3 regions of the Paenibacillus sp. FSL R5-0887 genome follow, and region 3 is predicted to be linked to each of the others. Evidence: riboswitches for the same ligand, from Rfam matches in the RefSeq annotation. Region 3 holds a riboswitch; each other region holds the start of a gene.
What was found. A riboswitch is a leader RNA that binds a small molecule or an ion and turns the genes downstream of it on or off. The one in region 3 is predicted to bind cyclic di-GMP.

Region 1 (10,630 bases), on a different contig from region 3:
ATGTAAGTGATTCTGAATTGGAGTATATGGTTCAATCACTGACAGAAGCTGGTATGGATGGTATTATTGCTACGAATACTACATTGAACCGGGATGGACTTAGTCATGAAAAGGCTAATGAGACAGGTGGATTAAGCGGTAAGCCACTTCGTGACCGGTCAACGGAAATCATTCGTAGGATTTATCGCCAGACTGAAGGGAAGATGCCGATCATAGGTTCAGGGGGCATATTCACCAGTCAGGATGCGTATGACAAGATAAGAGCAGGCGCAAGTCTGGTCGAAATTTATACAGCACTCATCTACGAAGGACCGGAGGTTAACCGCAGGCTGCATGCCGGATTACGGCAGCTCTTACGGCGGGACGGATTCAGTCATATCTCTGAAGCAGTGGGTGCTGATCATCACTGATTGAAGGAGTCGAAAGGACAGGAGGACGAAGGCGATGGACGGCAGGGACTGGGGAACTTTTTTGCTTCCATATGAACAGACTGTGGAAGAATTGAAAGTTAAATTCAAAACAATGCGTTCGGAGTTGAAGAAAAGAGAGGAATACACGCCGATTGAATTCGTAACTGGTCGTGTAAAGCGGCTGTCAAGCATTTTGGAGAAGGCTAAGCGCCTGAATGTGAAGATGGAGGATCTGGAGACAGGCATTGAAGATATAGCCGGGATCCGGATTATGTGCCAGTTCGTGGAGGATATCCGCAGAGTGGCCGAATATATCCGGGCTCGTAAGGATCTTGAAGTCCTGTATGAGAAGGATTACATCACCAATTATAAAGAGAGCGGGTATCGCAGCTTTCATATGATTATTAAATATCCTGTGCAGACAGCTCTGGGACAAAAAATAGTGCTCGCAGAGATCCAAATTCGTACACTAGCTATGAATTTCTGGGCAACCATAGAGCACTCTCTGAATTATAAATATCGGGAAAGCTTACCGGATGAAATGCGAGTGCGCCTGAAAACCGCAGCTGAAGCAGCCTCCATCTTGGACAGCGAAATGTCCAGTATTCGTGATGAAATCCTGGAAGCACAAAAGACCTTCGAGGAAAACTCGAATATGACGACTCAAATTCTCAAATCTATTCATCAATTGTATTTCTATCATTTGGTGAATGAGGCTATAGATACTCAGGCTCGATTTAACGAAATATGGCAGGCTCAGGACATGGAAGCGATGAAGGAGCTTCTGGATCATGTACGGGGACTTCTCTCCGCAGCTAAAAAGGATAGTTTGCCGGATGGCTTATGATCCGTTGTACTTGGCGTATCTAGTGTACTTTAATCGTGACCGGGATTATTTCGAATGTCACGAGGTGCTCGAAGAGCTATGGCTTGCCAAGCAACGCGACCCATTGTACAAAGCACTTCTCCAAGTAGCTGTTGGGTTGTACCATTGCCGCAATAATAATATGCGTGGTGCAACGATTATGCTAAGCGGGGCTGCTGCCAAGCTGGAAGAATATTCAGCAGTGACACTCGGCATTAATTTGGCTAAGCTAGTGGTGGAAGTGAAGGATTATGTTCGCCGCATGGAGTCGTGTGAGCAGCAGCCATTTTCTTATTATGATCTGACTATAGAAATCATTGATCAAGGTCTAGCGGATGAAGTGAACTCTGCGGCTGAGGTGATCACACCGAATAATCCTCAACGACGAGGTCCTCAAAGACCGACCTCTTCTCATCGTAAATAATGATCCTCTATAAATGAGTATTGCCAAAGGAACACCCGTAAGGGTGTTCCTTGAATCTTTAAACACCTAAATTTTAGCAGTACTATCAGGAGGACGGCATCATGGCGGCACAACTGCCCAGTTCTTTCAGCGAGCGTATGATGGACTTGCTGGGAACGGATTATAATCAATTTGCGGATTCGTACAAGGAGACCCCTAACGGAGGCGTTCGTGTTAATACCTTGAAAATTTCAGTGGAGAAATTGCAAGCTCTTTCCACTTTAGAGCTGGAACCCATTCCGTGGTGTCCAACCGGATTCTATACAGAGGATGGGGCCAGACCAGGTAAACATCCACATTATCACGCGGGATTGTATTACATTCAAGAGCCAAGCGCTATGGCACCTGTGGAACTGCTTGATGTACAGCCAGGAGATCGTGTTCTTGATTTATGCGCTGCACCTGGGGGCAAATCCACACAGATTTCTGCCAAGCTCTCAGGAGAAGGCTTGTTGATTACCAATGATCTTCATCCAGAACGCACGAAAGCCTTAGCCAAAAATCTAGAGCTATATGGGGTGCGCAACGGTATCGTACTAAACGAAAGTCCAGATCATATTGCAGCGGCATTCCCGCTTTATTTTGACAAAATCTTGATTGATGCTCCTTGCTCAGGTGAAGGGATGTTCCGTAAAGATGAAGACATGGTGAAGCAGTGGGATTCAGGTACACCTGCCAAATATGCTGCCATGCAGCGGGATATATTACGTTCTGCTGCAACAGCGTTGGCACCGGGAGGTACACTTGTCTATTCAACCTGTACATTTGCTAAAGAAGAAAATGAAGAAATTATAGCGGAGTTTATTTCTGAACATCCACAGTTTTCGGTGATTACAGTTGGAGGCACTGGCTCATTTGCTCCTGGTTTTGGAGAACTATCAGGGACAGCAAGACTATGGCCGCATAAAGTAAAAGGTGAAGGACATTTCATGGCTGTGCTGCAGCATGTGGGGCCAAAGGTATCTGCAGAGGAACGTGATCAAGCCGAAGTTAAGTTGAGTGCAGTTACACGGAATACGAATAAAAAAGGCACTGCTCATATTAAATCCGCAAACAAACCAGAAGCCAGACGAGGGAAAGAAGGTAAGTTCTCTAATAAATCTGCTGCTGGCGCTGAACGTGGCCGTCAAGGTTCAGGAGAAGAGCAAGCCTTGGCTGCATATGGAGATTTTATAAAAGACCAGCTTGGCTGGGAGCCAAAAGGGTATCCGATTTTCTTCGGTGATCATCTGTACATCTCCCCACTACCTAAGGAAAGATTAAATGGATTAAAGGCGATTCGTCCAGGATGGTATGTAGGACATGTCCGTAACGGCAGATTTATCCCAGGACATCCAATGGCTACCGCGTTACACCCTGAAGAGAGCTGCCGAAGTGTCTCACTTTCCAGTACGAGTAATGAAGCTATTTCCTATCTTAAAGGAGAGACATTGTTGATTAGTCAAGAACGTCTCTCTATTAAAATAGGAACTACCCAAAAAGGATACGTACTGGTCTGCATAGATGGTTATAGTGCAGGCTGGGGGAAGTGGCAGGACGGTGTGCTCAAGAATGAATATCCCGCAGGCTGGAGGTGGATGTAAGAATGAGCCTATCAGGGAAAACTGCAAAAAAGCAGCGTTTAGATAAAGTATTGTCCCATATGGGGGTAGGATCACGCAGCGATATTCGTAAACAAGCCAAGCAAGGTTTAATTACCGTGAATGGTGCAGTCGTCAAGGATAGTGGATTTCATGTAGACCCGTATCACGATAAAATTGTGGTTGGCGGCGAGCTTGTTACCTATCGTGAATTTATTTATCTTATGATGAATAAGCCACCGGGAGTTCTGTCGGCAACAGAGGACAAGCGGGATCGGACCGTTCTGGATCTTTTAAAGCAGGAATATGTACAGTTTGAACCTTTTCCTGTAGGAAGGTTAGATAAGGACACAGTAGGGCTGCTTCTGCTCACCAATGATGGAAAGCTTGCTCACGAGCTACTATCGCCACGCAAGCATGTCCCTAAGACGTATGAAGCTACAGTTGAGGGAGACGTAGATGCAGACGATGTAGCGGCTTTTGCGGCAGGTGTCGAGCTGGAAGATGGATATGTTACTTTACCTGCACAGCTAACTATATTGGGAAGAGAACGCGGCAGTAAAGTAATCTCACATATTTCGCTGATCATCACAGAAGGAAAGTTTCACCAGGTGAAGCGAATGTTCCAAGCTGTCGGCAAAAAAGTCACTTTTCTGAAACGAGTATCTATGGGAGAATTGAAGCTGGACGAAAGCCTGCCACTGGGAGCTAGTCGTGAACTTACGCTAGAGGAACTGGCACTCTTAAGTACAGAAGCATTAGAACAATAATATAGAGAAAAAATGGTATGTAAATTGAATTTGGAAACTTGGGATAAGGGAATGGAGTGGCGGAGGGGAAATTTGGAACTGTAAGAGCGATAGCGGCCGCCTTTGTTTCCGGATTTCAACCACTAGTAAACGGTATAAATCAAGAAATCTGGAAACAACAGCGGCTGGAAGTCCAAATATTCACCGCAGTTGCGACTGAAACTTAACTCAAATAGCCAGGTTCAATATATATAGAAAAAGAAAGACAAGGATGGTGGGAGTATGAGATACAAACTGATTGCACTAGATGTAGATGGTACACTGTTGAATGATGATCACCACTTGAGCACTGAGAATAAAGAAGCCATTGCTGAGGTTACACGTCTTGGAGGACAAATCGTGTTATGTACCGGCCGCAGTCCGCAGAACTCGATTCCTTTTATGGAGGAAATGGGGTTGTCTGGTTATGTGCTGGGTCATAACGGAGCTGCAACGGTTCGTGTGAAAGATCGGGAAGTGCTGCATCAATACGGTATGGATGCTCGTGGTCTTGACCCTTATATTGATTATTGTAGAAAGCATGATATTCATTATGATGTGAATACGGCTTTTGATATGTATGTAGATAATGTAGAAAACCTGACCAAAGAAGCCAATTATATGTATGAACACTTCCGTATCGTGCCGGCTACACTGCCAGCATGGGAAGATTTCCGTGAACCGGTTGTTAAGTTTACTGTATTTACACAATCAGAAATCCTTGACGAAGCTGAACGTGAATGGCGCACTTGGACCCATGAGTACAATATTTTGCGCAGTGGTGAATTTTTCGTTGATTTGATGCATCCGGAAGCCTCCAAGGGCAACGCCTTAAAGAATCTGGCTGTGAAGCTGGGAATTCCGCAAGAGGATGTTCTTTCGATCGGTAATTATTTTAATGATATTTCTATGCTTACATACGCGGGTATGGGCGTTGCGATGGATAATTCTCCGGTTGAGGTCAAAGCGGCAGCGAATGCTGTCACGGGGTCTAACAACGAGCATGGTGTGCGAGATGCGCTGGTTAAATATTGTTTATCTTAATAATGGAAAGCATAAAGCGGACTTGAGTCCGTTCTATGCTTTTTTTGTGGAGAAGGAAATAAAAGAGATACATAAACAGAAATGATTTTATCCATAAATAACCCGCCCTTAGGATTAACTAGAAAGGGCGGGACATAGATTAACTTCCTGTATTAAAGTTTAATTTCCTCGTTCCGGCTAGGATCGCTATATTTATAGATACCAGGGTTCAGTTCGATTTTTTCGTCGAAAGGGATATCTTTGTAGCTATCAATATTAGTTCCTGTAGATATCATGCCCTTAGGTGTAATTTCAGGCACCACTTCTTTGCCATTAATCCGTAACGTAGTTTGGTTAACGCTTTTGAAGCCAGAAGATTTGGATGTTGATTCGACAATCAAATTTTCGCCCTCAGTATAGTAAGTGAATTCAATTTTTAACCCATCGACATCAAGTGAAGTGAACTGCTTTTCTTCTTTAGGTTTGTTTATAGTGATCCAATTCTTAGTAGTATCACGTTTCTCAATGACAGCATCCTTTAATATAAGTTTCATTGGAACATCGGACCAGTCGTTATACCATTCCGGAGATTCGAATTGAAATAAATGCTGGTAGCTTTCGGAATGATCTCCTTTCAAATTCCAACCCCCAGTGATTGTTTGATCACCTATAACCAACTGAGCGGTATTATAGTGGACAATTCCTTTTTTAAGCGAATCATTTTCATCTATTAGAATTTGGATATCCAAAGGGGTAACCACTAGCTGATCTAAGGTTATGCCGGTCTTTTCTTGAAATTCAGGACTGTTATACAGTTTCTTAGTGTAAATCGCCTCACTTGCTTTTTGTCCATCTGCTTTAAAATCGAACTTCCACGTACCTGAAAATCGTTTCGCTTCTTCAATGTAACTAAAATGAAGACTAGCTTCCTTCCAATCTGATTCAGTTATATTGAAAACCTGTTCAATAAATAAATCCGATCCTTCGTTAGGCATGATGGTTGGAATTGCTTCATTCTTTTGACCACCAGTACTAACTACCAAATGTGGATTACCCCGTCCTAAGTCAGATGGTGATGCAGCGACTTTGTAACGGATAATGGTTTGATTGGAAACATGTCGAACGGATTCGATTTGAATGCTTGGATATTGCTTAACTCCAGTATCGATAGTATCCCCTGCTTGATGATTAGATTGTAAGGGAATATTCTGATCACGGTAAAAAATGAGATTCCGTGCTTCAAACCTGTAGTCCTTTTTATCATCCTTTAATGTATCAGGTGTCTCATATACTCCAATGAGTTTCTGGCTTTCAGGATCGTATTCTAAATAACCGTATACCTTTGCCTTGGCACCGGATTCATTAGTCATGATGTTTTCCTCTGTAGCAAATCCAGTATATTTGGATAGATCAGATTTAGTATCAAGTGATAACAGCATTTTCATTTTTTCTCCATCAGTTACAACACCGTTCAAATTCATTGTTACTCCTGAACTGGAAGTTTGAAGATTATACTGTTGACCGATGCCGTTATTTAATGCATTGCTCACACTTCGACCACCAATTTTATCCCAATTAATCGTCATACTAGCGAATACAGGAATGGCTACAAGTAAGAGGCAAGAGAAGACAATACTGATAGGAATAACCTTTTTATTAGACCTAGGAGTATTCTGGGAGGCATGCAGATTTCTTTGACGTTTATAAGCTTCTTGTTCTATGGCAGTCCACATCAAATCATAATCCGGTCGGGGAATATGTTTATCTTTTTCAATATACAGACTCATTACTATTCAGCTCCTTTAGTTGGGTTCCACCCATTCTATTTAGTATTTTAAGTCCCTTGTTCAGTCTGGATTTTACAGTTCCTTCGGGTATGCTCATAACTTTAGAGATCTCGGGTACAGTCAATTCGTTTATAAAACGAAGGACTACTACCATTCTGATTTTGTCGGGAAGCTGACTGTATAACCCTTGTAATTCTTTTTTAGTTTCCTGTCGATCCAAACGTTTTTCTACAGGGTTTGATTCCTCAGACCTGGATAGTAAATAATTACGTACTTCTTTCATCCACCCCGTCTTACGCCTTTTGATCACACTGTTGCACTCATTCGAAGCAATTCGTAAAATCCAAGCTTTCAAGTTTCTTACCTTCGACTTATCCGCTAAGATAACTTTTACAAATACCTCTTGGGAAATATCCTCCGCATCTGCCTGATTTTTCATTAAGTAGTAACAAAAATAATATACTTGTTCTTTATAGAGCTCGAAAATTTCCCGGTCACTCATTTTGCTGCACCCCCTGTCTTTGCTGTTCTCATTAATAAGACTTATAAGCGTATGTAATCGTTCATTTTTCATTTTGATTGTAGTATTTCTTCTGAATATCATAGCGAATTCGAATGGAAGATAAGTCGTTTACAGGTAATTATAACCATGATAAAATTAGCGGTGGGACATGCGTCCGTAATCTAATTAAAACTAATTGAATGTCCGCGTTAAAGGTAAAATCATCGAAAGATGATGACACAAAGCCATGGGTCTAAAGCCTTTCGACAGAAGGAAATGATCGCCAGGCCGCCATAGGGATGTCTTATGAAGCATAAAGGATAGCTCTAAAAATATGTAGTCTATTTTGAGCTCTTTTATTATTTCGACCTATACGGCGTTACATTATCGCAAGGGGCCGAAAGGGGAAGTACATGAACAGTTTTTTCAAAACAATAGGTACTAGTTTGGCAGTAGGTGCTTTATTGCTGTCCGGAACGATCGGATGGATGTCTAATCCAGGAGTAGTGTCTGCAGCTACCTCAACAGTAGTAACCGCGGATCAGATGATCAGCAAAGTAACGGCAGCCTCCAAAGCAATAAAGAATTTCCATCTGGATGTGACCAAAAAACAGGATATTCAAAGCGGCGGGGTGCGTATCAGCAACACCAACACTCTGAAGCTGGATATCAACCGTCTGCCGAATTTTGCCGCAGCAGGCACTGTCGCTAGTAGTCTTTTAGAAACATCGTACAGTCTATATGCCAATGACAAGGAGTTTTACTATCTTGTAGACGGAAGTGAACTGATCGATGAATCTGAAGATGAAGGTTACGACGATGACGGGGAGCCAATCGATCCTGATGCACAATATTGGCTTGGACTGGAGAAAACGGAATGGGATGCCTTTTACTCTAAAGGCCAATACGATCCTGTTTCCATGCTTGATTCGGTCAAAAGTTATAAAAAATCCATGAAAGTCAGCACTGCTGGCGCACAAACAGTCTTACAATTCACGGTAACCGATCCGACAGCAGCTAAGGGGATAATCAAACTCTATGACCAGGAGAACCTCTGGGATGGTGAGACAGTTCAACCCAAAAGTGTAACGTGGAAATTATTCGTCAATACTAAGACCTGGCAAACGGAAAAGCTGACAGTCGATCTGAGTTATGTGCTGGTAAGTGACGGAGCTAAAGATACATACACCACGAAAATCGAAGCTAAATATTCCAAAAATAATAAAGGTGCAGCCATTGTAAAACCGGCCGAACTAGAATAATAAGGACGATTCATAACGAGCGAAAAGCGCTGTTCAGCGGAACAGCGCTTTTTGTTGTATCCAACAGCAGTTCTTTATTAGTTGACAAGAATAAATCATTGCTGTAATTTATATGTATGCGCATGTATATAATAATTTATCTAAATATAATTTAATGAAAGTTGGGAAAAAGATGATAGCACTAGACACAGCATTAACTTTTCGCAGAGGGCTGACATTAAAAAACCGAGTGGTTATGGCTCCAATGACCACGCGAATGAGCTTTTATGACGGTGTAGTAACACAAGATGAATTGAAATACTATTCGCTAAGAACGGGCGAAGTAGGTGCGGTCATCACTGCGGCAGCAAATGTACAAGAGGGTGGAAAAGGATGGGAAGGTGAACTTAGTGTTTCCTCCGATGAATTTATTCCTAGCCTTAGCCGATTAGCATCTACTATTAAACGAAATGGAACAAAAGCTATTTTACAGCTATTCCATGCAGGAAGAATGACAGATTCAAAAATATTGCGTGGCGTACAACCCGTTTCCTCCAGCGCCATTGCTGCCGAACGCCCGAATGCAGAAATTCCAAGAGCATTAACAGAAGATGAAATTTTCGGTGTAATTGAGGATTTTAAAAAAGCGACTCAACGTGCTATTCAAGCTGGATTTGACGGGGTAGAAATTCATGGAGCAAACACATATTTAATCCAACAATTCTTCTCTCCACACTCCAACCGTCGTGAAGATCAATGGGGAGGAAGCTTAGAGAAAAGATTTAATTTCATTAACCAATTAGTGGATGCAGTTATTGCTGTCGTTGACAATTCAGAGGTTAAGGATTTTATTGTCGGGTATCGTTTTTCTCCAGAAGAATATGAAGAGCCTGGAATTAAAATCACCGATACCTTTTATCTCATTGATAAATTAGCTGATAAAAGGCTGGATTATCTGCATATTTCATTAGGGGACTTCAAGAAAGTATCTGCATCAGAAGATTTTAAAGAAAAATCAATCCTGCAATATGTAAATGAGAAAATCAATGGCCGTATACCTTTAATTGGGGTAGGAGATATCCGTACCAAACAGGACGCAGAGGACACGTTGACAAATGCTGAATTAGTAGCAGTAGGACGGTCTCTTATCATTGATCCTCATTGGACAAGTAAAGTACTGGAGGGTAAAGAAGATCTCATCAGAAGAGTACTTGCTGATCAAGATAGAGAAGAACTCGTAGTAGAGAATGGTATTCTAGAATTCCTTAAATTAATGATGCCTGATCGTTTACGCTAAACTCAAACACAGTTTTGAGGTCTAAATCTATAACGTTCCGCGGTAAATTCCGCGGAACGTTATTTTTCTGTAACGACTCTATTCCCTCTTTAAGATTGTTGTCGTATGTTTCAACATTCGATTCATGAGATTTCGCCGCTCTGTTTTTATGTCGGTGTCGCTTCTCTTTAATGCGTCGCGGATGGGGATGATCTCTGTAATTTTCCTGCCGCTTTTTATTCTTCGATCTACACAAGTCGGGATGTAACCTACGTTAGTTATACTCGTGTGTCCTTTTTCATCCTTCTTTATTTTAAGCGTAAGAATGATACCGCTTTGTGTATAAGGAATATTCATTAGTTTAGTCGAAACAAAATTCCCCAATGAGTAAATAACGAATTGTTTTTTTCCACGAAGTGCTAACGGTTGAAGAACATGTGGGTGAGACCCCAGTATGATGTCGGCGCCATTTTTAAAAAAGAGATTGACCAGCTCTTTTTGCCTCTTGTTTGGAGTGTAACGATATTCGCTTCCGAAATGCAGATAAAGCAAGACTAGATCGACTTTCTTTTTTAAATCTCGAATCTCCCGAATGATCTTGGGCGTAGATATCCGATTAACCAGCCATGGCTTACTCACTGGTACAGGAATTCGGTTAGTTCCTGCTGTGTAGGAGAGGATGCCAATCGTAATTC
Region 2 (10,630 bases), 820 kb from region 3:
TCTCCTATAGTGCAGGCACGGCGAATAGCTTTATTTTGAATAAAAAAGTTACCTTTCGTGATCGCAACCGGGGGAATAAAGAAGGCTTCGACCGCGTGCAGCTGGTCAAGTTTATCGTGCTGAATCTGGTAGTGCTCGGAATATCACTGCTGCTAATGCATCTGTTGACAGACAAACTAGGTATTCAAGTCTTGATCTCGAAGGTGCTGGTTACCTTTATCACGGTGATCATCAATTTCTTTGGAAGTCGTAAATGGGTATTTTAAACATTAATTTCAGGCAGAAGGAGTTGCTATGCTTAAAGGCAAGTAGCTGTTTCTGCTTGATTTGTATATAACCATAGAAACAATATACGGAGGTGAATAACATTGCGTAAATTCTCCTATCTACTCATACTGGCTGGGATACTTATCATGTTATATCCGACAGCTAACGAATGGTACAACGACAGGCAGCAGGAGAAGTTATTAGAAACGGCTGAACTAAGCACTGCCGATAGTACTCCCCAGTCAGATCTGAGGAGCAGGTATGCTGAAGTTACTCAGCTGTTAGCAGAGGAATCGGTTCTGGATGCCCAGGCACAGCCCCAACCCCAAGAGACAGAAAAGCCTGAACCGGAGATTGAAGTCGGTGGCAAAGTAATCGCACTAATTGAAATCGATAAGATTGATTTGAAGCTGCCTGTATTAGAAGGGGCTACAAAAGCTAATATGAAACATGCTGCAGCCCATATGAAAGAAACGGCACCCCTTGGAGAGATCGGGAATGCTGCAATCGCGGCGCATCGGGCTCGAACTACGGGTCGTTTGTTTAACAGATTGAATGAGGTTGTTGTGGGGGATGTTATCACGGTAAAGACTAGTGATCAGGTGTTTAACTATGAGGTATACGATATTTCTGTTGTAGATCCGAGTGATGTCTCCGTTCTTGACGGGAATGACAAGGATAAGATTCTTACTCTGATTACATGTGATCCGCTAGTGAATCCAACGCATCGGCTGATTGTTCATGCCAAATTAACAAAATGAGAATAGTGAATGACAAGAAAACACAAATACCGGGAGATATTTATAAAATAATGGGTAATCTAGTAAATTAGGTCTTGTTCACAACTATAAATATGATAGTATTATACTATGAAAGCTAAACACGATAACGGCAAACCTTCCGAAAGGTAGGGACGCAAAGCTAAAGGGCCTTTTCCCGAAAGGATGGCAGCCAGCTACCGAATGAAGAGGCTTTTTTTGTTTGTTTCAAATGGATTCTATCAATTATATCTAGTAAAGCTAGAACAGATAGAGCTTATACGATAACGGCAAACCTATCGAAAGGTAGGGACGCAAAGCTAAAGGGCCTTCCCGAAAGGATGGCAGCCAGCTACCGAAAGGAGTTTTATCCGTGAAAAAGGTTTATTTTATGCTGGTGGCGTTGTTCGTCCTAATGACTTCAGTTCCGGTAAGTACAGCTCAAGCTGCAAGTGCAGATGCCAGCTGGTTGATTACATCCAAAGTGGCTCAAGGTGTTATTGGTATTAACTATGATATTCCGAAAGATAAAAGAATCAAACTCATGATCACCAAAGATAACAGCAGCTATACATATAACTTGTATGCTTCTGGACAAGCTGAGGACTTCCCTTTGCAACAAGGAAATGGGACTTATAAGGTTTCTGTTCTGGAGAATACAACCGGCAATAAATACAAAGCGTTATATTCCGAAGTAGTAGACGTAACCATGAGTGACTCGAATTCCGTATATTTGGGCTCCGTACAGAATGTGAAATGGAGTTCTTCTGATAAAGCGATTGTCAAAGCTAAACAATTAGTACAAGGCAAAACAACAGACGAAGAGAAAGTTAAAGCGATCTATAACTATGTAGTTGCGAATGTACAATATGATTACTCTCTTGCTAATAGTGTAACTACTGATTATATTCCAAGCATCGATAAGACATTGACTACTAAAAAAGGGATTTGCTATGATTACGCTTCTCTTTTTGCCGCAATGCTGCGGAGTGTAGATGTTCCTGCTAAGTTGGTAATGGGGAATACAAGCTACGTTACGCAATATCATGCCTGGAACGAAGTGTTGCTTAATGGGAAGTGGGTTACCATTGATACTACAGTGGATGCAGGACTTTCAAAGAGTGATAAGAAAACCGATTTAATTAAAGCCTCAAGCAAATATACTGCGGCAAAATACTATTAAGTTCGTCGCTAGAAATATAACCCTATTAAATAAACAACTAGCTTAATTATTAAGCTAGTTGTTTATTTTTATATTAGGGGTTGCTTTTCTATTAATAGTTGGGGTATTATAGGTAAGCGTTGTTAGACAGCGTACAGGCGATATAGACGAGGCTGATAAAAAGCTTCGAAAAATAAAGCTTGCATTTCTGAAAACAACATGATATATTATAAGAGTTGCTGCTGAGACATTAAACGGCGCCAACGAGAACTTGATCTTTGAAAACTGAACAACGAGTGAGTAGGAAATCACGCAAGTGAAATCCAAATTAGAGAATTAATTTTCTCGTCAGATGTTTCAAAATGAGCATATCGCTCTTTTCAATACTAATTGGAGAGTTTGATCCTGGCTCAGGACGAACGCTGGCGGCGTGCCTAATACATGCAAGTCGAGCGGAGTCATTTTGAAAGCTTGCTTTCAAAATGACTTAGCGGCGGACGGGTGAGTAACACGTAGGCAACCTGCCCTTCAGACTGGGATAACTACCGGAAACGGTAGCTAATACCGGATAATTTCTTTTTTCTCCTGAGAGAAGAATGAAAGACGGAGCAATCTGTCACTGAGGGATGGGCCTGCGGCGCATTGGCTAGTTGGTGGGGTAACGGCCCACCAAGGCGACGATGCGTAGCCGACCTGAGAGGGTGAACGGCCACACTGGGACTGAGACACGGCCCAGACTCCTACGGGAGGCAGCAGTAGGGAATCTTCCGCAATGGGCGAAAGCCTGACGGAGCAACGCCGCGTGAGTGATGAAGGTTTTCGGATCGTAAAGCTCTGTTGCCAGGGAAGAACGTCCGGTAGAGTAACTGCTATCGGAGTGACGGTACCTGAGAAGAAAGCCCCGGCTAACTACGTGCCAGCAGCCGCGGTAATACGTAGGGGGCAAGCGTTGTCCGGAATTATTGGGCGTAAAGCGCGCGCAGGCGGCTATTTAAGTCTGGTGTTTAAACCTTGGGCTCAACCTGAGGTCGCACTGGAAACTGGGTGGCTTGAGTACAGAAGAGGAAAGTGGAATTCCACGTGTAGCGGTGAAATGCGTAGATATGTGGAGGAACACCAGTGGCGAAGGCGACTTTCTGGGCTGTAACTGACGCTGAGGCGCGAAAGCGTGGGGAGCAAACAGGATTAGATACCCTGGTAGTCCACGCCGTAAACGATGAGTGCTAGGTGTTAGGGGTTTCGATACCCTTGGTGCCGAAGTTAACACAGTAAGCACTCCGCCTGGGGAGTACGGTCGCAAGACTGAAACTCAAAGGAATTGACGGGGACCCGCACAAGCAGTGGAGTATGTGGTTTAATTCGAAGCAACGCGAAGAACCTTACCAGGTCTTGACATCCCTCTGAATCCACTAGAGATAGTGGCGGCCTTCGGGACAGAGGAGACAGGTGGTGCATGGTTGTCGTCAGCTCGTGTCGTGAGATGTTGGGTTAAGTCCCGCAACGAGCGCAACCCTTAACTTTAGTTGCCAGCAGGTAATGCTGGGCACTCTAGAGTGACTGCCGGTGACAAACCGGAGGAAGGTGGGGATGACGTCAAATCATCATGCCCCTTATGACCTGGGCTACACACGTACTACAATGGCCGGTACAACGGGAAGCGAAGCCGCGAGGTGGAGCCAATCCCATCAAAGCCGGTCTCAGTTCGGATTGCAGGCTGCAACTCGCCTGCATGAAGTCGGAATTGCTAGTAATCGCGGATCAGCATGCCGCGGTGAATACGTTCCCGGGTCTTGTACACACCGCCCGTCACACCACGAGAGTTTACAACACCCGAAGTCGGTGGGGTAACCCGCAAGGGAGCCAGCCGCCGAAGGTGGGGTAGATGATTGGGGTGAAGTCGTAACAAGGTAGCCGTATCGGAAGGTGCGGCTGGATCACCTCCTTTCTATGGAGAATCGTTCTCTGCAATGAGAACATTCAAATCGGAAGCTAAGCTTCCAAAACTCAGGTTTAGGCCTGTTACTCACTCGTTGCTCAGTTTTGAGAGTTTAAGCTCTCAAGTAAGACTTGATCCTTGAAAACTGGATACCGAAACGAATTTGCGTTTTAGAACATCTTTTAGCAACTTGTGTAAACAAGTAAATGTTATTAGTGAGATGATTCCAAAGAGAATGTCATCGTATGATATTTTCCTGCGGAAAAATCAAGGTTAAGCTAATAAGAGCACACGGAGGATGCCTAGGCGCCAGGAGCCGAAGAAGGACGTGGCGAACAACGAAACTGCCTCGGGGAGCTGTAAGCAAGCTTTGATCCGGGGGTGTCCGAATGGGGAAACCCAGCTGTGGTAATTCGCAGTTACTCATTTCTGAATACATAGGAAATGTAGAGGCAGACCAGGGGAACTGAAACATCTAAGTACCCTGAGGAAGAGAAAACAATAGTGATTCCGTCAGTAGCGGCGAGCGAACGCGGAACAGCCTAAACCTAAGAGCTTGCTCTTAGGGGTTGTGGGACGTCTCACATGGAGTTACAAAGGAATATGGTAGGTGAAGAGGTCTGGAAAGGCCCGCGATAGAGGTAAAAGCCCTGTAACCTAAACTGTATTCTCTCCGAGACGGATCCCGAGTAGTGCGGGGCACGTGAAACCCCGTATGAATCCAGCAGGACCATCTGCTAAGGCTAAATACTACCTGGCGACCGATAGTGAAACAGTACCGTGAGGGAAAGGTGAAAAGCACCCCGGAAGGGGAGTGAAATAGAACCTGAAACCGTGTGCTTACAAAAAGTCAGAGCCCTATTAATGGGTGATGGCGTGCCTTTTGTAGAATGAACCGGCGAGTTACGTTTAACATGCAAGGTTAAGCCGAGAAGGTGGAGCCGCAGCGAAAGCGAGTCTGAATAGGGCGAATTAGTATGTGGACGTAGACCCGAAACCGTGTGATCTACCCCTGTCCAGGGTGAAGGTGCGGTAACACGCACTGGAGGCCCGAACCCACGTACGTTGAAAAGTGCGGGGATGAGGTGGGGGTAGCGGAGAAATTCCAATCGAACTCGGAGATAGCTGGTTCTCCCCGAAATAGCTTTAGGGCTAGCCTCGGTATAAGAGTAGTGGAGGTAGAGCACTGATTGGGTGCGGGGTCCGCAAGGATTACCAAGCTCAGTCAAACTCCGAATGCCATATACTTATTGCCGGGAGTCAGACAGTGAGTGCTAAGATCCATTGTCAAAAGGGAAACAGCCCAGACCATCAGCTAAGGTCCCCAAGTGTGTGTTAAGTGGGAAAGGATGTGGAGTTGCACAGACAACCAGGATGTTGGCTTAGAAGCACCACCATTGAAAGAGTGCGTAATAGCTCACTGGTCGAGTGACTCTGCGCCGAAAATGTAACGGGGCTAAACACACCACCGAAGCTATGGCTAGATACGTATGTATCTGGGGTAGGGGAGCGTTGTGTAGGGGTTGAAGGTGTACTGAAAAGAGCGCTGGACACTACACAAGTGAGAATGCCGGTATGAGTAACGAAAAGATCAGTGAGAATCTGATCCGCCGAAAGCCCAAGGTTTCCTGAGGAAGGCTCGTCCGCTCAGGGTAAGTCGGGACCTAAGGCGAGGCCGAAAGGCGTAGTCGAAGGACAACAGTTTGAAATTACTGTACCACCGTAATCCGCTATGAGCGATGGGGTGACGCAGGAGGGTAGTGACGCGGACTGATGGATGTCCGTCTAAGCAGTGAGGCTGATGTGTAGGCAAATCCGCACATCGTTAAGGCTGGGCTGTGATGGGGAGCGAAAATTATAGTAGCGAAGGTCATGATCTCACACTGCCAAGAAAAGCCTCTAGCCAGGAGAAGGTGCCCGTACCGCAAACCGACACAGGTAGGCGAGAAGAGAATTCTAAGGCGCGCGGAAGAACTCTCGTTAAGGAACTCGGCAAAATGACCCCGTAACTTCGGGAGAAGGGGTGCCCCGGTAGTGTGAATAGCACGAGGGGGCCGCAGTGAAAAGGCCCAAGCGACTGTTTAGCAAAAACACAGGTCTGTGCGAAGCCGCAAGGCGAAGTATACGGGCTGACGCCTGCCCGGTGCTGGAAGGTTAAGGGGAGTGGTTAGGGGTAACCCGAAGCTATGAACCGAAGCCCCAGTAAACGGCGGCCGTAACTATAACGGTCCTAAGGTAGCGAAATTCCTTGTCAGGTAAATTCTGACCCGCACGAATGGCGTAACGACTTGGGCGCTGTCTCAACGAGAGATCCGGTGAAATTTTAATACCTGTGAAGATGCAGGTTACCCGCGACAAGACGGAAAGACCCCATGGAGCTTTACTGCGCTTGATATTGAATTTGGGTACGATCTGTACAGGATAGGTGGGAGCCGTAGAAATCGGAGCGCAAGCTTCGGTGGAGGCGCCGTTGGGATACCACCCTGATCGTATCTAGGTTCTAACCTAGTACCCTTACCGGGTACGGGGACCGTGTCAGGCGGGCAGTTTGACTGGGGCGGTCGCCTCCTAAAGAGTAACGGAGGCGTTCCAAGGTTCCCTCAGAATGGTTGGAAATCATTCGCAGAGTGCAAAGGCATAAGGGAGCTTGACTGCGAGACCTACAAGTCGAGCAGGGACGAAAGTCGGACTTAGTGATCCGGTGGTACCGCATGGAAGGGCCATCGCTCAACGGATAAAAGCTACCCTGGGGATAACAGGCTTATCTCCCCCAAGAGTCCACATCGACGGGGAGGTTTGGCACCTCGATGTCGGCTCATCGCATCCTGGGGCTGAAGTAGGTCCCAAGGGTTGGGCTGTTCGCCCATTAAAGCGGTACGCGAGCTGGGTTCAGAACGTCGTGAGACAGTTCGGTCCCTATCTGTCGTGGGCGCAGGAAATTTGAGAGGAGCTGTCCTTAGTACGAGAGGACCGGGATGGACGTACCGCTGGTGCACCAGTTGTTCCGCCAGGAGCATGGCTGGGTAGCTACGTACGGACGGGATAAGCGCTGAAAGCATCTAAGCGTGAAGCCCCCTCAAGATGAGATTTCCCAATTAGTAAGACCCCTTGAAGACGACGAGGTAGATAGGTTGGAGGTGGAAGTGCAGCAATGCATGGAGCTGACCAATACTAATCGGTCGAGGGCTTATCCTATACGTAGAATGCAGATTCGTTTCGGATTCAGTTTTCAGGCATCAAGCCTGTAACACGCTTAGAAATTCATTCTCACTTCTGTGATGAACCGAATTTCACGCGGCGGCGTCTGTTTCATAGACGCATGTTTGGTGGCGATAGCGGAGGGGTTCCACGCGTACCCATCCCGAACACGACCGTTAAGCCCTCCAGCGCCGATGGTACTTGGACCGAAGGGTCCTGGGAGAGTAGGACGTTGCCAAGCACACGAAGCCATTGTTGATTTATCAACAATGGCTTTTTTGTTCCCTTTACCGCTTAATTTTAAAAATGTGGATAAGTTATGGGGAATTAACGAAATTATAAAAGTTACTAACATGTGGATGAAATAATAAAATATATTCAAAATGAAAGTAGTCCCCAATTTATGTGGATAGAGCAGTGGTATATGTGGATACTTCAAGTAAATGCAAGGATATTTTGCATGGCAGGAGGATAAACAATGGACAACAGTAGCAATCTTGTGTGGATAGAAGATTTTTCTGTACATGCGAGCGACACGGATTATCGTTCGCAGGGTAAGTTATCCTTTGTTCTGGATATCATGCAATGTGCGGCAGACTTCGCAGTGGGTAATTTGGGGATAAGTGTGGAAGAAATTCTGAATGCAGGAATGGGCTGGATGATGATTACGTTAGATCTTGATTTTAAGCGTATTCCCCGCCCGAATGATGTGCTTAGCGTACATACCTGGAGCAAAGGCACTAAAGGGGCACTGTGGCAACGGGATTATCGTATTTTCGATGCAGATCATATAGAAATCGCCACAGCACGATCCATATGGGCTTTAGTAGATATTGAGAAGAGAAAGATACTTAGACCGAATGCCCTTCCAGTTCAGGTTAAGCACTATAATGGCGATTCAGTAGGCGATATGCCTGTTAAGGTAACGATCCCTTCTGATATTACTATGGAAGAAGCTTATCGGTATCAGGTAAGATATAGTGGGCTGGATAGCAACGGACATTTGAATAATGCCCGATACGGGGATTTATGTTGTGATGCGCTCACTTTAGCGGAATGGGATAATGCAGAGTTCACACGCTTCCGGATTACTTATCTACAAGAAGCTAAGTTTGGGGATGAACTGACTATTTTACGTTCAGCTGTAACGGATGATGGTATATATGTACGCGGTCAGAATAGTGATACTGTGTATTTTGAAGCATGTATAGCGTTAAAAAGTGTCAAATAGTACGAATAAGTAAGTAATTTATAAATATGGAATATTATTATAAAAGCGATTTCTCCGAACATCAATCGGGGCAATCGCTTTTTTTATTGAAAACGGATGATGTTTCTAACATATTTGGAAAATTTTTTTGAGCCTGTCACAATTAAAGGGATCACATTCGTTATATAGTTGTAGTCAATAACAAGGAGGTGATTCTTTGGAACGTCGCAGCCCCGGGGTCCAAGTGAATCAAACAATAATTGAAGAGGCTATCGATCAGGTTCTTGCGGGTAACCGCGAAGCCTATAGAACTATAATACAAGCCTATGAAAGAAAGATTTATACGTATTGCTATTATATTTTGAGAAGTCATGAAGAAGCAGAGGATGCTGTGCAAGATATATTTGTAAAAGTGTATCAGGAACTCAGACGTTATGAGAAACGAGTCTCTTTTAGTGCATGGTTGTATAAAGTGGCCTATCATCATTGTCTGGATCAGGTTCGCAAACGCAAGCGAAGAAACCGTCTGTTGTCGCTATATAAAGAGCAGCAGCCCAAAGCCTATTATAATCCTAACGATGAGGAGCCATTGCAGAAGTTATTTATGGATGACCTGACAGCCGAAGAGAGCAATCTCCTGATTCTTAAGGTGGTTGAGCAGTACAGCTTTGAAGAAATGGGTCAGATTATGGATTGTAATTCAGCTACTTTACGCAAGAAATTTGAACGTCTACGCAAAAAGTTAGTCCGGCAAAGAATGAATGAAGGAGGCAGCCCTCATGGAGAAATGGCAAGATCGAACTGAAAGTCAGAAGATGGAGCACATTCGTCAAACATTCCAAAATCATGAAATGCCGGTAGACAGTTTCAGCGATTCAATTATGAAGCGAATAGGAGACGAGGGAATGGAAAAACGAGCGTCAAGAAAGAATGGAAATAAGTTTCTGAAAAAATCATTGGTGGCTGCCTCGGCAGCAGCAGTGTTGGGTGCGGGGATAATCGGTAGCGGATTTGTATCCCCGGTCATGGCTGAAACATTGAAGCAGATTCCTGTTGTAGGAAGTATTTTTAAGGGGATTGACGATAAAGGTCTAAATGCTGCTGAGGAAAAAGGATTATCTACTGCCCCTAACCAAAGCGTTACCCATGATGGAGTGACCTTAAAGGTTACCGATGCCTATTATGACGGCTCGCGGTTGGCTTTTGCGATTGAACGGGAAGGCATTGATAATGATAAGATGATGGCTGAGATGATTATTGAACCGATTGAGTTCGATCCATCGCTAACAGAACAACATGCGAAAGTGACAATGAACCAGTCCGAAAAAGGGTTGTTGGGTTCAGCAGAAGTGAAATTGCCGAATGGGAAAAAACTGGAGAGCCAAATGTCATCTTTTGGTGATGTTGAGGGAAAAAAGAATGCTATTTTATACGATTACAGAAATCTAAATAATATAGAGGCTTTGGGGGATGAATTTGAATTAAGCATCAGTGTGCCGGTTACACAAATTGCAGAGCCTTTTGTAATCAAGGTGCCGGTGAAAAAAGTAACGGAAGGAATTATCAAGCTTGATCTGAACCAAACAAAAGAGGCAGAAGAATTCAGTTATACGATTACCAAGCTGGAATTAACTCCAGCCACAAGCAGATTACAGCTCAGCGAAGAAGGTAAAGCGCCAACTGTGAAAGAAAAGGATGGATACACAACCTCTGAAATGTTCTATGAAATCGTTGATGAACTAGGTAATGCGTTCTCATCGGGTGGTTCATTTAACTTGCCAGCTATAGTCTATCCTTTGGTAGACAAAGATTTCATACCGTTCGCGCAAACACCAAAGACAATTACAGTTAAGCCGTTTACTTACTCCATTGATGAAAATCATAAAGCATTAAGGGATGAAGAAGGAAAACAAGTTAAACATTATTATCCGGAGCTTGAACAAACGATTCAGGTGGAGCAAAAGTAACTATTAATCCCATAAGCAAAAAAAGCCCGTGTCTGCATAGCAGATACGGGCTTTTTGTTAAAAAATGAGAATTTATAAGCTGCAAAACTATAATATCTTTATATTTCTAAGAGTAACGGTTGTAATCTATAA
Region 3 (10,630 bases):
TCGCTCAACACATCAAATTCGCTGTTCAGCTTAACGAAGGTTGTCTCTTCCGGTACTGTAATGGTAGGTTTGCTTGAATTATTTGAGAACTTCGCATCCGCCCATACCGTATGGTCTGAAGCATTGCCATCCTTAGCATCTGTTGTAACCAGCTTCACCTCTCTTGCGCCAGTCACAGGGATTTTCACAAATTGATGTTCTGTTCCTGCCCGGAAAACATCACTCTCAAATTTCTGTTCTCCATCCACATACACTGCAAAAGTAGCCGAGGAAGGTTTCCCTTTCATGGCTTGATCGATCCCAATGTAGCTTTCAAAGAAGTCGTAACCCTTACCTTCAATATCGTAAACTACCTCAGAGTTGGCATGAACACCAATCCCTTTCGCGTACGTCGCAGCCAATCCTTGGCGAACAAGGGTTATGATTCCCCCGGAAACGGCTTTATCTTTCTTTAATTCACCCCAGCCTACAACGACTGACTTGGCATTGAGATCGGAAATATAGGCGTAGTCGCTCGTTACCGTAACCTGTGTGGTTTTCGTTTCCGTAACCCCTTCGCTTTTCACTTCATATACAATTTCGTAGTTGCCTTTTTGCGTTACATCAACGTTATTGGCTTTCAGAGAGACATCTGCAGTAATATCGTTTCCTAGATAGTTAGCCGCTTTTACATAGCTCATCGGATCAAAGGTTTGATTAAGCTTTAAAGTGAGCTGATCTTCAACAGACAAGGCTGGCTTAAAGGCTTTAACCTGTACGGGCTGCAGTGGGTTCAGCTTTTTATCATAACCGACGATCTTGTACGTATAGTTGATACTCGCATCTACATTCTGATCCACAAATTGGTCAGTTCCTGTAAAACCAACTAACACATCATTTCTATACACTTCATATCCTAAAAAGTCTTGCTTAAGCTCTTTATCTATACTGAAACTTAACGTGTTCGTTCTAGCCGTGGTGTTAGGTGTGATATTAACCTTAATGGCCAGATTTTTATCCGCTATTCCAGTTCCCTCATAATTAATCACCGAGTTATTTAAATACCATAACTTTTGCGGTACCGGATACTTGGCTACTTTCGCTTTTGTCTCAGGATTCACAGTGAAGCCATGTCTGGCAAAATAGCTGCTTAAGTCTAATCCCAGTACTTCGGAGGAGAACTCCACCAAATACTGCTGCTTGGAATTGTCACCGTTGGTAAGGGTGACCTTCCGCTCCCGATATAGCTTGGTCAGCTCTGTCCAGTATCCCGGATGTGCCAGCTCCAGCTGCCAATAGGCTCCGAGTTGTGCAAATAAGCCCTGCTGATTCATAACCACTTTGTTTTCTTCGAGGACATATTTATAGATATCTGATTCATACGGTATACGATTATCTATCGAATTCGCTGCGACAGACATAAACATAGACACCATATTATTAGTTACTTCGCCATATTCCCGTTCACCCATAGCCAAGCGATGCCCAATTTCGTGATTCAGTCCCCAGCCCGGATAGGCTTTATTAAAATCACCTAACATGGTTCCTACTGTTCCAAGTTGGATCCCTGTATGATCTCCCGCTGCATACATCGCACCATAAGGCTGCATCAAGCGAATATTCTCACGAATTAGCTTGGCATCATGAATCTCGCTACTGCCATCCAAGCCATAGAAGGCAAAAATGCTCTTCATCCAGGTGTCATACCCAGTTACGGTGTCCAGCGGGTTATTTCCTTGCGTAATATATTTGTTGTACGCCTCCGTCGCCGTTCCTGTGAATATAACATGATCGCTGGCCATTTCTACCACATCTATGAGTTTACGATCTTGAACATTTGGATGAGCCGCTTTATCTTCGTCCAGTCTTTGTTTGTATGTGATTAAGAAGGTTTTGAATTGTTCTGGATCCGTGGTCTTGGTCATAAAAGGAATCTTTTCTAAACCTTCGAAGCGGATCAATGGCGCTTTCCCTTGTTCCTCAGCTGTATATGGATTGACGATATACACTGTTCCGCCCTTAGTCACTTCATGTACATAATAACTATTCGTAGCAAATTCAGGAACGGTTATAATGTTCTTACCTGGACGCAATTGCACACCTCTAGCCCAAACATTCCAAGCGGCCTCTTGTTGAGAAAAGACTAAAGAAGGTAGCTTATCGTTAGAAGCTGCGTCCACATAAACGTTGATCGTATCTCCAGGCATTGCAACGAGACCTGTAGGCTGGTTGTTCGTACCAAAACCAATTCTCAGGTTTTCCTGCGCATGCTTTTTCATATCTCCACGTTGTTCCGCCTCAATGATGGTGCCTTCGGTTTGAACTTCACCATTCACTAGCTTCTTAGCTAAATCCAAAGAATCTTTCAGGATTGGATAGAGCGGATGTACCTTTGCCGCTTCCTCTAGTGCATTGATTTTTGCAACGTTATTATAAGCAGGCACAACCGCACTCATCGTTCCATCTGTGAAAATACCATTTACAGCTTCGCTTACTTTATCTTCTGTATAAAATCTAAATTCAGCCGCAAAAGGTCTGTTGATATTAGCTTTTGTGAACTTAAATTTTAATCTTTTAAACTTCTTCGGTTCGAATTTAAATTCCAGAAAGTCATTGGTACTAATCGCGGTTCCGCTAGATACAAGTTGGAAGGTCTCTCCTTTACTCGTCTCTGATGCATAGATTTCAAAAGCCTCTGGGAATCCTTTGCGGTTATCTCTAGCCAAAAAAGCTACTCTGTCCAGCACTTCCGCTTGCGCTAGTTCAAACACAACTTCATTCGTGAAGCTTGCATCATTGTTTTTGTTCGTTTCCCAATGCGTAGTGGGCTGGTCATCCAGCATATATTCAGGCTTCGTACCTGAGTAGCTTCCACCGTTCACCGTTACTTTTGATACGTTTGCATTCGGCATTCTATAAGCTTGGCTATAGGCATTTTCATAGGCTGTTCCATACCCTTTTAGCTTCGAAACCTTGGCTGCCGTTGCCTCTACCTGATGGTTCTCCAAAAGGATCTTTGCATTCTCTATCTCTTCTTTAAACTGCGCATACAGTGGATGTGCCTGCACTTCATTCTCTAAAGCTGTTAATTTCTCTGCCGTATCAAAGGCAGCACTAACTTGGCTCAAGGTATCATCTGTAAATAAATTTTTCATTTTAGCAGAAACACTATCCTCTTTATAAAAAGAAAACTCAGCAGCACTCGCCCAATCTTGGTTCGCTTTTTTGAAGACAAATTTAAGTCTCTTAAAAGCCGTAGGTGCGAACTGAATCTCCACTACATCACCGGTTGAGCCTGTATATTCTCCAGAAGACACGAGCGTAAAATCACCCGCATCGGTAGTGGAGCCGTAGATATCAAATTCTTGAGCAAAACCTTTACCTTTAGCACCGGATTGCCTAGCCGCGTATACCATTCTATTTAATTCAGTGGACTCATTGAAAACAAACACAACCTCATTCGTAAACGTTGAACTATTCGGTTTGCCAGTCTCCCAATGCGTGCTCATATCCCCATCCATAGCCTTAGCTATAGGCGAGCCTGAGTAGTTGCCACCGTTATTTGTGATGGATTTAATATTTGCTGGATTCATTCTAAAAACCTCATTATAGGCATTTAGAGCATCCTTGCCGTACAGCTCAAACGGAATAACCGAGGCGTTGCTTAATAAGTTAACCTTACTTTGCGCCACTGTTTTTGTTACATTTACCTTGCTTGCCTCACTTGCTAAAGCATAACCTGCCTCACTCGAAAAACTGGCCAACATGGCCGCCGATGTAGCGATCGCAATCATTTTCTTCATCTCTTCTTACCCCCAGATGTCATATGAATCTCTCCAGTGCCCAAAAATGGGCACAAAAAAAACTACCCCAAAAGAGTAGCTTGATTGCGTATAAAGTCGCCTAAAAATTAAGACTTAATTTTTATTAAACCTTAACAAGCATAAACGCCTTCGGCGTCCTTATAAGGACGGTAAGCGTTTAAGCGAGAAATATAAGATATTAAGTATAGTTTTATAACTTATACTTTCTTATATTTTAACAAAAAGCGTTACACACTCTTTGGCAGCTGGCTGACAATAGTTATGATAACCTTAGTCCCTATAGCTTTGCGTCCCTACATTTCCATAGGTTTGCCTATGAAGTTTCGAATACATTCAAAGAGTAACATAAGCCTAGATCTGATCGCATGATTAATTGGTATGAAATGAGTATAGGTAATTGCAATTAGTTTTTCTTATGTGATAGATATTATTTATCGACTATCCCGGAAGAGAAGGGCATCCTTTAGGACTGTAGGTCTACTTAACTCCCCGATCCAAACAAACGCCGGAACCAATTCCACACATCGCCCGTGACGGGAATTAATCCGAAACCATGTTCGCCAACTGCGATTACACCATATGCCCATTGTCCGATAGCTATGGCACCCCCAGCGATCCTGCCTATCGCTATCGCACCAAATGCCGTATCCCCTATGGCGATGGCCCCCAACGCTTTTTCCGCGATTGCGATCGCTCCTACAGCCACGCCTGCAATCGCAATCGCTCCCACTGCGAAGCCAAGCCAGCTAAGTGCTATTGCTCCGATCGCTAACCACATTCCCAGTGATATTGCTCCTAAGGATAATACGCCCACGCTTATCGCACCTATGGAAATCAAGCCAACAGCTACATCTCCAATAGCGATTAATCCAACGGCTGTCTTCACACGGGGTTTACCTCCACGGCCATACGCCTGACCTGAGTATCGCCCTAGATTACTGCGAATACTGATGACCGGAAATGAGGGAGAAGGCCATTGATAATCAATCTCTCGTCCATCAAAGCCCCTAGAATCCGCCCAGCGCGTTACAAATTGATGCCATTTCATATCTATCCCGTCCCCCTTTTCAAATTACCTAAATTATACAACCCCGGGGGTTGGCTGTACTCAGACTCTGACCTGAAATTCATCTCATCCTCTGGACGGATATATACTCATTAGGATTACTGTTTGGGAATAGGATCAGGCTTTCCAAATAAATAGCCCTGAAACAACTGATAACCACTCTGCTTAAGCCATTCAAAGTCCTCTCTAAACTCCACACCTTCTGCTAAAGGAACGGATTGGATTTCTAAAGCTTTTTCTAAAAATTGCTTTGCTATTTTCTGTTTGTTCAGATCGCTGGACACACCCTGAACATATTTCATATCCAGCTTCATGTAATGGGGTTTAAGCTCCAATAACATCTCGATCGTGCTGAAGCCCTCACCAACATCATCTAAAGCGTATTCAAATCCCCGGTCCTTGTAATATGTCAAAATAGCTTTCAAATGAGCGAGATCATCCACTTTCTCCGTCTCAACAACTTCAAAGACAAAAAGAGAAGGATCGACGCCTAATTGATTGGCCAGTTCAACGGTTGATCTTAAGCAGAACTCTGGAGCGTAGATCGACGTTGGGATAAAATTAATAAACGTTTTTTTATTTAAGGGTGCAGCATATTTTACAGCCGTCATTCTACATAACCGGTCTAAAGCATATAAACGCCCACGATTCCGTGCCGCCGCAAAAATCTCATTAGGATAGATAAGAGATCCGTCTTCTTTTTTAAATCTGGATAGGAGCTCGTATGCAAAAATCTCTTCCCTTACGTTCACAATCGGTTGGAAGTAGCAAGTAACAAGACCCTTAGTGATAACCTCATCAATCCACTCCATATCAAGTACAGTGGGTAATTCGGATAGAGGTCTCCATGTTTGGTCATCTATACGGAATTCAAGCTGCTCCGACTCCATATGGTCAATACAGAAATCCAGAAAATCCCGCACCCCAGCCTCCTTAATTGTAATCACATTTTCTTCCACCTTATGTATCGTATTACTTCTACTCAAGTGATGAATAACCTCAGGTAAAACCCTAAGATTAAGCTCACCATGAGCCTTGATTTGAAAATTCAGCTCTCTTACTACACAATGATTACAAGCCACATTCATAACCCCTTTAATAATCGATTCTCTGAAAAAGATCCCGGAACGGCTCTTCTCAATCGAAATCCGTATACTCCAGTAAATACGCCGGGTCTAACACGGTGATCTGCTGATGTTGAATCTCAATAATCTTTTGCTCTTGCAGATCTTTAAGCACAAGGGTAGCCGTCTCCCTTAACGTTCCGATCATATCACGCGCTCTCGCATCATGAAATTTCATTTCATATAATAACCGATTCGATAAAAATAAACGGTCCATTTGCAGCAGCATCAATTGCTCCTTAATCAACGGGTAATCGGCAAGCATCTGCTTAAAAGGCTCATGTTTAATCTCAAATAATACAGTATCATTCATAGCCACCGCAGACAGCACTCTTATATTGGAGGGATGGATCACTTCCAGATCGCCATAATCCCCGAATAGATAATGTAGGCATGATCCACATTCCATAGTTTTGTATGCCAACATACTGATAATAAATCATCATCCTGTTATATTCTATCGTAACGTTGTCACATAGGCTTGATGCCAATACGATTTACAAAGGAGATCCATTCATGAAATTCCGAATTCCCTTTTACAGCTTGGACGATTAGAGAAACTGGATTTAAGATGGAATCACAGCATGAAGGGAACAGACATTTTAGAGCAATTAGAGCAAAGAGGATGTATCGTTTATAAATAACAAAAAAAGCCTCCAATTAAAGAAGCTTTTCACTCAAATCCATAATATGCGTAACGCGATTTCTCCCCTGTTCTTTAGAAACGTAAAGCGCTTGATCAGCTTTTTCCAGAAGAGTGATGTCTGTATCAGTTGCTTCAAAGGTAGCTATGCCAATGCTTACCGTAATGCTGCCAATCTCCCAAGTGGAGCTGGCTATGAATTGTCGTAGACTCTCAGCTATAGCCGTGGCATCCGATGAATCTGTATTAGGCAGCAGAAGGATAAACTCCTCACCACCATACCTAGCTACGATATCTTCTTTACGAGATTGGGACTTCAGGATACTCGCCAATTTCTCCAGGACATAATCACCCATCTGATGACCGTAGGTGTCATTCACCTTTTTAAAGTGATCAATATCTAGAATACATAATGAAAAAGGCGCCTGATCACGGTGATACGCTGCAATCTGTTCTTCCAGCTTTTCTTGCAGGAACCTTCTATTCTTTAATCCAGTAAGCTTGTCTGTAGTAGATAGCTCTACTAAAACGGCATTCATCTCCAGTAATTCAGCTTGCTTTTGCTCGATTTCCAGGTGGATTTGTTTGAGCTTTGCCAGCGCCTGATCTTTTTCCCAATATGCCTCTTCTATTTGCTTCTTCGCAGATCGTAACTCTAGCTCATAATCAATACGTTTGCCCATCTGTACGAGAATACAATCAATGACCTCTACACCTTCACACTCAAGGCGTCTGCCATTTAACAAGTAAGGCACGGCTTGCCCCTTGCTGTCCTTCAAATTGATAAATAGCTCTTCTACATGTCCATTCAGATTGATAAAAGGATAGAAGTATGAATGAAAAATAAGCTTGTTGGCTGTAGACATGATAGATTCAAAGTGTTTATTTACCAAATCAACCTGCTGATATCCCATCCCATCCAAAAAGGTTTGATTCACATCGAGGATCATTCCTTCATGGGTAATGGAAACATATCCGCATGGCGCATATTTTAACCGGTCATCCATTGTCTAAATATCCTTTCAACACCATAATCTTCTCCATCTCACCCAAGGTACTCATTAATCAAAGTAATGGTCTCCTGGGGATGGCTAATATGTGGATAATGGCCCTTGGCCTCCATTAACCGGAGCGTACTATTATTCATATGTCTATGTAAATATTCTCCTACTTCTATAGGAACGATACTATCATCCGAGCATTGCAATATGAGTGTAGGCACTGTCGCTTTAGGCAGATCTTCTCGATGATCCGAAAAAAATGTAACTTCCGCAAATTCTCTAGCGATAATAGGGTCGGCCGAAATAAAGCTTCGTTCCAGCTGTTTAGTCAACATCGGGTCAGGGTTATTCATCGCAAGTGGAGCCATAAAGCTAGCCCAGCCCGCGAAATTCATCTCCATCATATCCAGAAGCTCAGTAATATCACTTTTTTCAAAGCCCCCGAAATAAGCATCTCCCTCATTTAAATAACGTGGGGAAGGTCCGATCATAATCATTTTATCAAAATAATCCGGCCGCTCGATTGAAGCAAGCAAACCGATCATAGAGCTAATAGAATGACCTATAAAAATAAGATCCTTGAGTTCAAATGTTTCGATAACATCTAGTACATCCTGTACATAACCATGGAGAGTATGATATTTATCCGATGTATATGCGCTTAAATCTGAATGGCCTGAGCCTACATAATCAAATAGAACGATTCGATACTTTTTCTCAAATGATGGCGTGATAAACTGCCACATGCTTTGATCACACCCAAATCCATGCGCAAAAAGGATAGTTTTTTCTCCTGCTCCAATGACTTTTACATGATTCCGCACCATAACATCGTTCATTTCATATAACTCCTCTATAGTTAGCATTCTCTCTATTTTGCAGGGTTCCCCTGGAAATATCAAGCGTAGAAAAAACTCCGCTAGATTAATCTCTAGCGGAGTTTTATGTAGCCTCCCGTTTGGGTCATCATTTGGCAAAATGGTAGCGTGCTGGGGCACCCCTGCGTTCAATCCGATAACATTTTGCCCCAAAAAATTGGTTAGCGGACCCAGAAGACCTTAAATGCGCCATTATTCCACATTTGAATTGCTATCGGACTCCACTGCAGCTATTGGCGCGAAAACACAAAATATGGGCCGATTTATATGAAATAGCGTCTCTGGAGTCCGAATTCCTTCTCAAAAGGCTGAAAATTTGCGAATAACATCATCTGGGTCCGTAAGACTCCGTGGATAAACTGTTGAGGCAGAGGTAGACAACCAACATTTAGAATGCAGAAGTCCAACCCGCATCAGCAGCGATGATAGCTCCGTTTACAAAACTGGAATCATCCGAAGCCAGGAATAACGCAACTTGTGCGATTTCTTCAGGTGTACCTACACGAGGGATCACAGCCTGTGTTAATTGCGTACGGCTCACGCCGAATTCATTTATATTTTTCATTGAAGCACTGATGTTTGTGGCAGTAGCTCCTGGTGCGATAGCATTACAACGAATCCCTTTGTTGGCATACATAAAAGCTGTGTTTTTCGTCAAGCCTACTACAGCATGTTTAGAGGCAGTATAAGTTGCTCCCGCATGGGCACCACTTACCCCACCTGTAGAAGCAGTATTAACGATAACCCCTTTTCCTTTTTCCAAAAAAATAGGCAGTGCTTTACGAGTGGACCGCATTACACTTTTGGTATTGATATCAAAGATAAGATCCCATCGTTCATCTGTAATATCACCAACTGGCTCAAAGCCATCCATAATCCCTGCGTTATTCACTAAAATATCTAACGTGCCATATTCTTTTACAGCGGTATCAATCATGCTATCAATATCTCCAACCAGGGCAACATTTACTTTCAGTGCCTTAGCTACTCCACCGTTACTATTGATCCCTGCGGCTACTTGTTCAGCACCTTCTAGGTTCAGATCGGCTACAATCACTTTTGCCCCTTCTTTAGCGTACAACTCTGCGATAGATTTCCCCATACCCGATGCCGCCCCAGTAACCACTGCAACTCTGTCTTGAAGTTTCATGTTGGAAGTCTCCTTTACGTTTATCTATAATGTAAATATCAATATATAAAATCTCTTTAACGCTTAAAATTTATACTACTCAAGTTTAATCCTCTAAAATTTAACTATCAATATACAAATGGGACACCAAATGTTCATAAATATATATAACGTGGGATTCTGTTCAAATAGGATTAGAAAATAGACAGTTAGGTGGTCTTCTGTTGCTTAAAAATAATCGGAGAACTAGCAAATCGCGTAAAGAGCTTAAAAACGCATTGATATTACTCATGGAAAAAAAGAATTTCCGCACCATTACGATAACCGATATCGTTACTCTTGCCGATTTAAACCGCGGAACCTTCTATAAACATTATCAAACCAAAGAAGAACTTCTAAATGAGCTAATTGATGATGTGTTGGAGGATTTAATTAAGGCTTATAAAGAACCCTATCTTCATACCGATAAATTTATAGTTAGTGAGCTGACCACCTCGAGCATCAAGATTTTTGAACATGTGGTCTCTTACTCTAATTTTTATACCATCATTATAAATTCCAATGTTCTGCCAGGGTTCCAAAATAGGATTTGCGACCTCTTAAAGGAGCTCACCAAGCGGGACTTAGTCGCAGTTAATAACACTAATACCAATGTAAATATCGAATTGTTTTCCAGTTATACCGCCTATGCTCTATTTGGATTAATCATAGAGTGGGTAAAAGGCGGATTTAAATATACAGCTAACCATATGGCAGAGCAGCTGATTGAAATTCTGTCTTTTAATTCACATAATGTGATCATCAACACTTCAAATCAACCGATTAAACAGAATTCCATCCCTGTTAACGGCGACTAATTTATCTCAAACTAAAAAAAGCCACTCCAAAATGCTGGAGTGGCTTTTGAATGCAATTTATAACCTAAGGTCTTCTGTTTCCACCGCCACCTGGACCTTGATTAGTGTTTGCGGTTGTTACTCCGGATT

Region 1: another riboswitch for cyclic di-GMP. It lies ahead of MKY14_RS01430 (DUF6612 family protein); the one in region 3 lies ahead of MKY14_RS27775 (NPCBM/NEW2 domain-containing protein).
Region 2: another riboswitch for cyclic di-GMP. It lies ahead of MKY14_RS24205 (transglutaminase-like domain-containing protein); the one in region 3 lies ahead of MKY14_RS27775 (NPCBM/NEW2 domain-containing protein).

The regions. Positions count from the first base shown of each region.
Region 1 is NZ_JBBOCE010000001.1:313,352-323,981, forward strand. It holds gene MKY14_RS01390 (quinone-dependent dihydroorotate dehydrogenase) at 1-410, shown strand, start outside; gene MKY14_RS01395 (GTP pyrophosphokinase) at 445-1,257, shown strand; gene MKY14_RS01400 (DUF309 domain-containing protein) at 1,247-1,699, shown strand; gene MKY14_RS01405 (RsmB/NOP family class I SAM-dependent RNA methyltransferase) at 1,801-3,321, shown strand; gene MKY14_RS01410 (pseudouridine synthase) at 3,324-4,088, shown strand; gene MKY14_RS01415 (Cof-type HAD-IIB family hydrolase) at 4,350-5,150, shown strand; gene MKY14_RS01420 (DUF4179 domain-containing protein) at 5,303-6,916, opposite strand; gene MKY14_RS01425 (RNA polymerase sigma factor) at 6,900-7,418, opposite strand; cyclic di-GMP riboswitch class I at 7,623-7,714, shown strand; gene MKY14_RS01430 (DUF6612 family protein) at 7,832-8,680, shown strand; gene MKY14_RS01435 (NADH-dependent flavin oxidoreductase) at 8,793-9,956, shown strand; gene MKY14_RS01440 (CapA family protein) at 10,035-10,630, opposite strand, start outside.
Region 2 is NZ_JBBOCE010000002.1:1,410,350-1,420,979, reverse strand. It holds gene MKY14_RS24215 (GtrA family protein) at 1-266, shown strand, start outside; gene MKY14_RS24210 (class D sortase) at 369-1,028, shown strand; cyclic di-GMP riboswitch class I at 1,148-1,230, shown strand; cyclic di-GMP riboswitch class I at 1,305-1,385, shown strand; gene MKY14_RS24205 (transglutaminase-like domain-containing protein) at 1,399-2,208, shown strand; rRNA gene MKY14_RS24200 (16S ribosomal RNA) at 2,575-4,132, shown strand; rRNA gene MKY14_RS24195 (23S ribosomal RNA) at 4,395-7,318, shown strand; rRNA gene rrf (5S ribosomal RNA) at 7,446-7,562, shown strand; gene MKY14_RS24185 (acyl-[acyl-carrier-protein] thioesterase) at 7,800-8,552, shown strand; gene MKY14_RS24180 (RNA polymerase sigma factor) at 8,749-9,336, shown strand; gene MKY14_RS24175 (DUF4179 domain-containing protein) at 9,311-10,498, shown strand; gene MKY14_RS24170 (AraC family transcriptional regulator) at 10,605-10,630, opposite strand, start outside.
Region 3 is NZ_JBBOCE010000002.1:2,230,618-2,241,247, reverse strand. It holds gene MKY14_RS27775 (NPCBM/NEW2 domain-containing protein) at 1-3,782, opposite strand, end outside; cyclic di-GMP riboswitch class I at 4,041-4,127, opposite strand; gene MKY14_RS27770 (hypothetical protein) at 4,285-4,851, opposite strand; gene MKY14_RS27765 (EAL domain-containing protein) at 4,968-5,816, opposite strand; gene MKY14_RS27760 (Crp/Fnr family transcriptional regulator) at 6,007-6,420, opposite strand; gene MKY14_RS27755 (sensor domain-containing diguanylate cyclase) at 6,654-7,643, opposite strand; gene MKY14_RS27750 (alpha/beta fold hydrolase) at 7,682-8,476, opposite strand; gene MKY14_RS27745 (SDR family oxidoreductase) at 8,904-9,665, opposite strand; gene MKY14_RS27740 (TetR/AcrR family transcriptional regulator) at 9,869-10,501, shown strand; gene MKY14_RS27735 (carbohydrate-binding domain-containing protein) at 10,566-10,630, opposite strand, start outside.